DNA from 4 places in the Paenibacillus sp. RU5M genome. Region 2 is predicted to be linked to each of the others. Evidence: riboswitches for the same ligand, from Rfam matches in the RefSeq annotation. Region 2 holds a riboswitch; each other region holds the start of a gene.
What was found. A riboswitch is a leader RNA that binds a small molecule or an ion and turns the genes downstream of it on or off. The one in region 2 is predicted to bind thiamine pyrophosphate.
Positions count from the first base shown of each region.

Region 1 (2,204 bases), on a different contig from region 2:
ATTGTGATCGGGGCGACTCACGAAAATGATATTGAAGGCTATGATATAAGAGTAACCGCAGGCGGAATGCAGGAAATTTTGAATAAAGGATTGGAACTGGCTCCAGGTTTAGCCGATAGCACGTTTCAGGAAGTAAGAGTAGGTTTCCGTCCGTTTACACCAGGTTTTCTTCCGGTAATGGGTGCTGTTCCTGGTTGGAATGGCTTAATCACAGCCAACGGGCTTGGAGCGTCTGGTCTCACGATGGGGCCTTTTATTGGAAGTCAACTGGCCAAATTGGCTCTGGGTATGAAATTGGATATCGATATTCAGCCATATGACCTTGGAAAAGCAATGGATCATCAGAAATGAGGTGAACGATGACGTATTCACAGCGCTTAACTCACGGTAACTCATCAGACATTATTTATCTGGAGCACCAGATTGGCATCACCGAGGAGGAATTAGCAAAAGCCGAGGAAGAGCGGAGGGGTTACGAATCGGATTTAAACAAGTTAAAGACGTCTCCGGCGTATCATTCAAATTCAGCGACGAACGTCTCTAATGAGCAAAAATGGGTAGATGAGTTAAACAAATTGCAAAGTATGATTAAGGATATCCGCACCCGACTTAAGAAGTTGCAAGAAGATTTAGGGGAACTTGAAGATTAATAGGAATGGATTGACATTTGGAAAAACACATGTTGTAATAAGCCTGAGCTATTTGCAGGGGGACTGTTCGCAGTTGAGAAGGTTAAAACCTGACCCTTTGAACCTGTTAGTTAATACTGACGTAGGGAGCAAATGACATGTACTCATGTTATTTTGCCCTTGCCGAAAATAGGACAAGGGCTTTTTGGTCTGCATTTTGGATGACAGAACGCGATAGCTGGATGTGAAGCGGGGACATTATAATTTTAATACAAGGAGAAATGATCATGTCATTTTCAAGAACGTTAAAAGATAAGTCCAGAAACGTATGGGAAGATGGATACAACCATCCTTTTTTACATGAAATGGGGAAAGGCACACTGGATCAGGAAGCGTTTAAGTTTTATCTTCTTCAGGACTATACATATCTGATTGAATATGCGAAGATTTTTGCCATGGGTGCGGTCAAGGCGACAGATGAAAAAATGATGACGAACTTTACGGTTATTCAACACGCTATTCTGTACGAAGAAATGGATTTGCATCGAAATTATATGAATGAATTTGGGATTACGCTGGATGAAAATCATACTGTCAAACCCTCTCTTTATAACAAGGCCTATACGTCGAATATGATGAGTGTTGCACAAACAGGTGGGGTTGCCGAAATCATCGCCGTCATTTTCCCTTGTGCGTGGACGTATTACGACTATGCCACAAGATTAAAAGAACAATATCGAGATTCATTAGAGGGCAATTTCTATCAGACTTGGATCGAAAATTATGCAAGTGATGAATTCCGCGACTCATTCAAATGGTTCTATGATACACTGGATGCATTATGCGAACATAAAACCGAGCAGGAACTGGAGGCCATTGAAGACATATTCAGAAGAAGTGTTGAATTTGAATATCTATTCTGGGATATGGCTTATAAACGGCAACTCTCGTACTTCTGATGAATGCAATCTACTACAACCAGAGATAAGGATGAACATACAGATGGACAATCGTGGAGAACGCATCTATTTACGATTTTTGAACGTGGAAGACGCTGCTGGGCTACTGGATTTGCAGTTCCGTAACCGGGCTATTTTCGAAGAAATATCGGCAAGCGAACGATCGGATACATTCTATACATTGGAGGGCCAAGTAGCCCTTCTCGAAGGTTGGAACAAGGCGAGGGAAGAGGGGAAACGGTACTCTTTCGGGATCTTTCTGAACCATACGCATGAGCTTATTGGGGAGATCTCTCTGTTCGAGCTTGAACTGGATTCCACCACCAAATGGATTGTTGGTTATGTGCTCGATCAGGTGCAGAATGGCAAGGGATATATGAGTGAAGCCCTTCAGCTAGCACTGGATTTTGCTATGAATGAAGCGGGTATAAAACGAGTGGAGGCAGGTGCGCTGCCTGACAATGCCGGATCGATTCGAGTGCTTCGCAAGGCGGGCTTTCAGGAGACGGACCGGCAGAATATTAAAATCAAGGGGATTTGGAAGGAACATATGATGTTTGCAGTGGATTTGCAATAGGTTATTAGATATCGTAACGTGAACCACCTAAATCATCCA
Region 1 covers NZ_OBQM01000002.1:32,115-34,318, reverse strand. The annotation lists gene CRO25_RS06030 (FAD-binding oxidoreductase) at 1-351, shown strand, start outside; gene CRO25_RS06025 (hypothetical protein) at 360-650, shown strand; TPP riboswitch at 697-795, shown strand; gene tenA (thiaminase II) at 917-1,588, shown strand; gene CRO25_RS06015 (GNAT family N-acetyltransferase) at 1,632-2,165, shown strand.
Region 1: linked by a shared signal. The riboswitch ahead of tenA (thiaminase II) and the one ahead of CRO25_RS10765 (ABC transporter ATP-binding protein) in region 2 are both predicted to bind thiamine pyrophosphate.

Region 2 (2,204 bases):
GTGGAATCTGGAGTTTGCGAAAAATATCCCACTTGCTGGCCCCCATCGTCAGCAGCAGTTCACGCTGCTCCGGATCACCCTGGCGCAGGCCATCGTAGGTGCTTACTACAATCGGGAAAAATGCGATCAGGAACACCACCGCGACTTTACTCCACAAGGTGTAGCCAAACCATAGGATGAAGACGGGGGACAAGGCAATCAGCGGGATCGTCTGACTGATCACGATGAAGGGATATAACGCTTTTTCAATCGACCGATTCATATACATACCCGTTGCAAGTGCAATTCCGGCACCAATGGACAAGCCAAAACCAACGACAACTTCCATCAAGGTAGCGGGCAGATGTGTAGCCAACAAGAGGCGGCGATGTTCATACAGCGAAATGGCAATCGCCGTCGGGGCTGGAATGATGAAGGAAGGCACCCACCCCATACGCACAATCCACTCCCAGATGACAAGCAGCAAGATCATGAGCAAAAGAAACAGACCATAACGGGCAAGCCAACCTCTTATGCTATGCTTCATGCTATCTCTCAAGTTACCGTCTTGCATGCAATTGTTCCTCCAGTTGTCGTCTCATCTGAACGAGAGCCGGTTCGTAGATCATGTCCGAATGTCTTGGACGTGGCAAAGGTACCGACAGATCCTGCAGCTGTTGACCTTGGCCCACCGGAGTTAACAGGATAATCCGATCACTGAGCAGCAGGGCTTCTTCAATGTCATGTGTGATGAACAACACGGTTTTGCCCAGGCCTTCCCATAGCTCCAGCAGCCAGCGATGCATATCCCGTTTGGTCAGGGCATCGAGTGCGCCGAATGGTTCATCCAGAAGCATAAGTTGGCCACCTGTCAGCAAAGTACGAAGCAGCGCGACACGCTGGCGCATGCCACCTGAAAGCTCGTCCGGGTAAGCATGCGCGTGGCCGGATAAGCCAAATCTGTCGAGGCCAGCCAGGATATCTGCTCGAATCCTTATCTTATCCTGCCGACCTGCAGCCAGTTCAGAGGGAAGCATGCAATTCCCCATGACGGTTCTCCAGGATAACAGGAGGTCCTTTTGTGGCATGTAGGCCACCTGCCCCAGTCGCTTTCCTTCTTGAACCCAAGGAATGTCAATGGTTCCGTGTGTTGGCTCAAGCAAGCCTGCCAGCAGCTTGAAGAGGGTACTTTTACCGGAGCCGCTGGAACCGATGAGCGAAACGAATTCTCCTTTGGCTACAGTCATCGACACATTGGAGAGCACGGGGGAATCCCTTTTTCCCGGGAAAGCGTAGCTCATGTTGTGAATGGTTATATCGTTATCCATCTCGTTCCGTCCCCCTTGTATTCATAATTCAACTTCAAACCGCGGGATCTTTAATTACACCTTCTGATCTGCTCGCAGAACGCGAAAAAGACCCACCCATTTCCGGAGAAATGAGTGGGTCTGTAAGTTCAATTCACATTAAATTTCATCATCAACATGAAAAAATCCGCTTACTGAGAGGCCGCTCCACTTCCCTCCGCTGGTATGATCCAGATCAGGTTCAAAGGGTCCGAATCGTTCGATTCGTCTCAGCCGCAAGGCTCCCCTAGTGCAATGTTCAAGATATGCAGTTGTGTGTTCAGCATATATCACATGCAAGTGGAATGTAAAGAGGGCGGCTTAAAAGAAGTGTGCGTAATGTGAGTTAGGAAAGTAACTAGGATCTAATCGTTTGAATGTAACAGTGAATCAAGCTCCCCGATCAGACGGGCAATCTGCTCCGGTGTACCAATCGTAATCCGAAGCCAGGTAGGCATACTGAATTCGGCACCGCCGCGGACAGAGATGCCTCTGTTCAACAATTCTTTGGTAATCGGGCCACTATCCTGCAACAGATCAACCATGATGAAATTTGTTTCGGAAGGGATGTAGGGTAAGTTCCACTGATCAAAGGACTGCATTAACGTTTCCCTTCCTTGACGATTGTAGTGCAGGCAGTGAGAAACAAATTCATGATCATCCAGGCTGGCCAAAGCAGCGGCTTGGGATGTGGCTGTCAGACTGATGGGCAGCTTGACCCGGTTAATGCCTTCAATAATGCTTTCATTCCCGATGCCATATCCAATTCGCAGGCCAGCAAGTCCATATATTTTGGAGAAGGTCCGCAAAATAATCAGATTATTATACTGCTCCAGCAGCTTAACCGTATCAGGATAATCTTCACTTTCCGCGAATTCA
Region 2 covers NZ_OBQM01000003.1:7,814-10,017, forward strand. The annotation lists gene CRO25_RS10760 (ABC transporter permease) at 1-553, opposite strand, end outside; gene CRO25_RS10765 (ABC transporter ATP-binding protein) at 540-1,307, opposite strand; TPP riboswitch at 1,482-1,584, opposite strand; gene hisC (histidinol-phosphate transaminase) at 1,691-2,204, opposite strand, start outside.

Region 3 (2,204 bases), on a different contig from region 2:
ACATCAGTATGCAAACGGACATCCTGTACACCTTCCATCACCCTTGCACCCATGGCTTGAGCCGATCTGACATAAGCCTGCGTTAAGTTGACAGGAAGAACCTCGCTCTCGGAAGGTCTGTGAAATGCTCCATACGTATCCCTGTTTAACCATGAAGCTTCCTGTTGGACAGAAATACGATCCCACCAAATATGTTCTGTAGATAAGGTAGACGATCTACGATCATTCTTGTAACTGCTGACCTCACTGTATGAACGAAAAGGAGTAATAAATCCATGCTGTTGCAGCCCCATTTCCACTCCGCTAAGCGAACTGATCCGTTCCTTCTGCTCATGAAGCAAAGCTCTGCTCTGCCTTGCAAGCTTTGCCATTACAGCATGAGTGAATTCCTCACTATCAGCAGCAAGCATGCCTGCGGCTGCACAGGAAGTTCCCCCAGCGATCCGCGCCCGCTCAACCAGAAGAACGTCATGGCCTCGAGTAGCGAGTTCACATGCGATGGCACATCCGATAACTCCTCCACCTACAATAATGGTTTCTGCATGAAGCTTGCCTCCAACTTCCGCTCCAACTTTACTTCCCGAAACTATTCCTGGATGATAGCCTGAACGATTCCTGCTTCGACTTCTTGCTTCCTCTCTCAAGATCTTCATCTCCTTGGTCCGGCGTACTTGTCTGAATCCGTGATCGCCTGTCGCAATGAAGCGGCAGCTACTTCCGGCTTATCGGTCGTCCAAATCGTTGAAATTACAGCGGCTCCTCTAGCACCAGCAGTTCGAATGGCAGCAATATTCTCATGACTAATCCCGCCAATCGCGATCACGGGAATCGAAACATTAGAGCATACCTCAGCTAACGCACTTAGCCCTCTGGGTTCGCAATTCGGTTTACTATTTGAAGCATAGACATGCCCATAAAAGAGATAATCCGCTCCCTGTTCTTCTGCAACTTTTGCTTCTTCCAGAGAATGAACCGATATGCCTACGCGCAGCCGATCGACTCTCCTCAACTCATCCTTATCATAGCTGCGAGTAACTGCTTGACCCCAATGCACACCACCAATTGAAGCATATTGATCCAGCTGATCTGAGCCATTCATAATGATTCGGTCAGATGGAACACCTTGTGTTTTTAGACCTTGCGCCCAATACATCTGTTCTTCAAGGGTCAGCTTTTTTTCCCGAATGTGGATATAATCGACCCACCGCCATATACCCTTAGCAATATTCAGAAAAGAGCCCAAGTCTCCTGTACCTGGTGAAACCACATGCAGTTCGAATGATCTTGTTATTACATGTTCGTGGAAGATTACCGTCCTATTCGCCCTCCTCTTGCATGATTTAAGCTGATATACAACAACAAAAAAGCCACTCCCGTAGGGGAGTGGCCACGAATTTAAAATTCATGGATCAACTGAATGACTGTCGCATGCAATTACTCTATACATAACGCACAACAACTATAGAAACCATCCATAGTCGCAACGCTGTATACATAGAACTGCATGATTCATCTTGCAGGCAATATCGCAAAGTCAACGATAAAGCTCTTTGTCATTAGCTGAAACGCGCCACTTCCCTACGCTGGTATGATCCAGATCAGGTACAAAGGGTCCGGAATCGCATTCTTCCATCTCAGCCGCATCGTGCGGCCCCCCTAGTGTTCATATGAAGCTGTAGCCTATGTTACCATAGACACCTTTTTTTGTCACCGTACATTTCCATGAATTACGTTGTTCACCATTGCTGAAGTCATGTAGTTAACGAAGTTGCTGTTTCTGGTGCAAAGAATTTCGTAGAAACTATTGTTTGTCGGACCAAGCTTCAACATCCCACGTTTTGGTTACCCAACCTTCATAAAATTCAGGTTCATGGGATACGAGCAGCACGGTACCCTTGAATTCCTGCAGGGCACGTTTCAGCTCTGCTTTAGCGGTTACATCCAAATGGTTTGTAGGCTCATCGAACAAAATCCAGTTACTTTCACGCATCAGAAGCTTACATAAACGAACCTTGGCTTGTTCACCACCACTAAGCGCGTTAAGCGGGCGGGTGATATGCTCATTTTTTAATCCACAACGTGCGAGATGGCCCCGGACTTCATTCTGTGTCAGATGAGAAAACTCATTCCACACATCTTCGATCGGGGTAATATTACCTGCACGTACTTCCTGTTCGAAATAGGCTGTTTCCAGATAGTCCCCC
Region 3 covers NZ_OBQM01000001.1:686,727-688,930, reverse strand. The annotation lists gene thiO (glycine oxidase ThiO) at 1-644, opposite strand, end outside; gene CRO25_RS03290 (thiamine phosphate synthase) at 650-1,267, opposite strand; TPP riboswitch at 1,559-1,668, opposite strand; gene CRO25_RS03285 (ABC-F family ATP-binding cassette domain-containing protein) at 1,802-2,204, opposite strand, start outside.
Region 3: linked by a shared signal. The riboswitch ahead of CRO25_RS03290 (thiamine phosphate synthase) and the one ahead of CRO25_RS10765 (ABC transporter ATP-binding protein) in region 2 are both predicted to bind thiamine pyrophosphate.

Region 4 (2,204 bases), on a different contig from region 2:
CCGGTACGGCCTTGATCAGAATGTTAGCAGCGTCTTCGGGATGTTCAATCGCGTATTGATATCCTTCGGAAGTCGCTTTCAAGAACGCTTTAACCAGCTCGGGATCGTTCTGGATCGTCTTTTCATTGGTAACGAGTACAGGTGTGTAGTAGTCCAGTGCTTCGGAATAATCTTTCACATATAACATGTCGATCGGTTCGCCGCGCAGTTCGGCTTCGATACCCGTCCATGCGTAGAAAATCCAGGCAAAGTCGATATCGCGTTTCACAGCGGTAAAGAAGTCTGCATCGCCCATGCTAATATTTTTTACTTTGGATACATCGGCGCCTTCGCCTTCCATAATGGATTGCATCACAGCTTCTTCCACCGGGGAGCCCCAGCCACCATAGGTTTTACCTTCAAAATCTTTGGGAGATTTGATGTTCCGATCCACCGGAGCGGCAAATCCGGACGTGTTATGCTGAATGACTGCAGCGATGGACACGAGCGGTACGCCCTGTGTGCGGGCCTGGGTTACACTCTCCTGATAACTTACGCCAAAAGGCACTTCGTTCGAAGCCACCATCGTATCCGCGCCTCCGGCACCTGGCTGTACAATCTCGACATTTAAGCCTTCGGCTTTGTAAAAACCTTGATCTACGGCCGCATACAGGCCGGTATGATTCGTATTTGGTGTCCAGTCCAGCACCACTTTAATGTCCTTGAGGGCTGCGTTGGCACCTTCATTGCTGTTTTCGGTGTTGCTGCTGCCATTTTCTCCTGAAGGTGCAGCTTCTTTGCCGCCACATGCGGCCACAGCCACGAGTAGTACGCACGAGAGCATTAGGCCCATCATTTTACGCCATCTCATCTTCATTTCTCTCCTTCATGTTGTCCGGCCAGTGGCGCGGGGTACTCCTTGGCTTCATATCCAAGCTTCTTGCATAAATCGACAGATTTATACCAGCTATGATCCGGATGACGTCACTTTTTTTAGCTCTCTGGCTATATAAAAGAACATTAAAAAAGCGCCCCGTTAATCCGGGACGCGTGCAGGCGTTAGAGATGTGGCACTCAGCAAAGAGGCTGGGCCAATTCGATATACTCCGATTCCTACGCTGGCATGATCCAGATCAGGTCTAAGGGTCAGTATCTTGGTGGGATACACTCTCAGCCGGCCTATTCCGACTCCCCTGGGAAACTATGAAGTTACGGGCATTACTAGGTGTAATTATAGGCCAGAGGCCCACGCATGTCCAGTCAGGAACTGGATAGGGGCACGTATGAATGAATCAAAGAGGCCATTATACATGCGTATAACGACCTCTCTAGATGTGTGATTTTCAACAATTATCGTGGCGAATCATATAAGGAAATCTGACTGAGTGCAAAAGCATCGGATTTCGGGTCATAGCCTACCTGTTTCTGAGTGGTTTCCAGATTCAATCGTTTAAACCGATTATTCGAGATCCCATGCAGTATGGTGAAGGGCTCCAGATCTGTAGTTGTAATTGCTTTGAACATCAAATCACACAAGTCAGCCGGACTAATATACGCGCTCATATCCCTTGCCTCCAGCGCGGGTCCATCCGGTTGGAAATCATCATATGCACCTATACGTATTGCTACACTTTGTAAACCTTCGGTATATGCAAAATAGGAAGCGAGCGATTCACCAAAACATTTGCTAACCCCGTACAAATTCCGTGGGCGTGTCGGCATATCCGGATAGACTTGAGCATCAATGGGATACCCCTCAATCGTCTGTGCACTGCTTGCCAGAATGACTCTTCGTACACCCTGGTCTTTAGCTGCACGGAATACATTAAACGTGCCCTTGATATTGATGTCCAACAACGATTCATAGAATCCGGCATGCGGGGAAGGATCTCCCGCCAGATGTACAACCACATCCATGCCTTCGCAAGCGTGCTGACAGGCTTCGGGATCTGTCACATCAAGTGTCATGATCTCATGGCTTGTCCCTTGATACGTATGCAGTCTGTCGATATTCAAATCCGTTAGTCGCAGGTGAAATGCTTCTGACAAGTGTTGGGACAAGTCACGTCCAATTTTTCCGGCTGCGCCGGTAATTAAAATGTTCATAAATCAGCTCCAATTCTTAGCGCTGGAAGAACTCAATCCATTCCTTCTCGGGTCCATAGATGAAGAAATAACGGTAACCGTTAGGCAGTGTAATCATCTCTCCATCAATAAACTCGGCC
Region 4 covers NZ_OBQM01000005.1:305,543-307,746, reverse strand. The annotation lists gene CRO25_RS17465 (ABC transporter substrate-binding protein) at 1-850, opposite strand, end outside; TPP riboswitch at 1,072-1,184, opposite strand; gene CRO25_RS17460 (NAD(P)-dependent oxidoreductase) at 1,330-2,085, opposite strand; gene CRO25_RS17455 (VOC family protein) at 2,102-2,204, opposite strand, start outside.
Region 4: linked by a shared signal. The riboswitch ahead of CRO25_RS17465 (ABC transporter substrate-binding protein) and the one ahead of CRO25_RS10765 (ABC transporter ATP-binding protein) in region 2 are both predicted to bind thiamine pyrophosphate.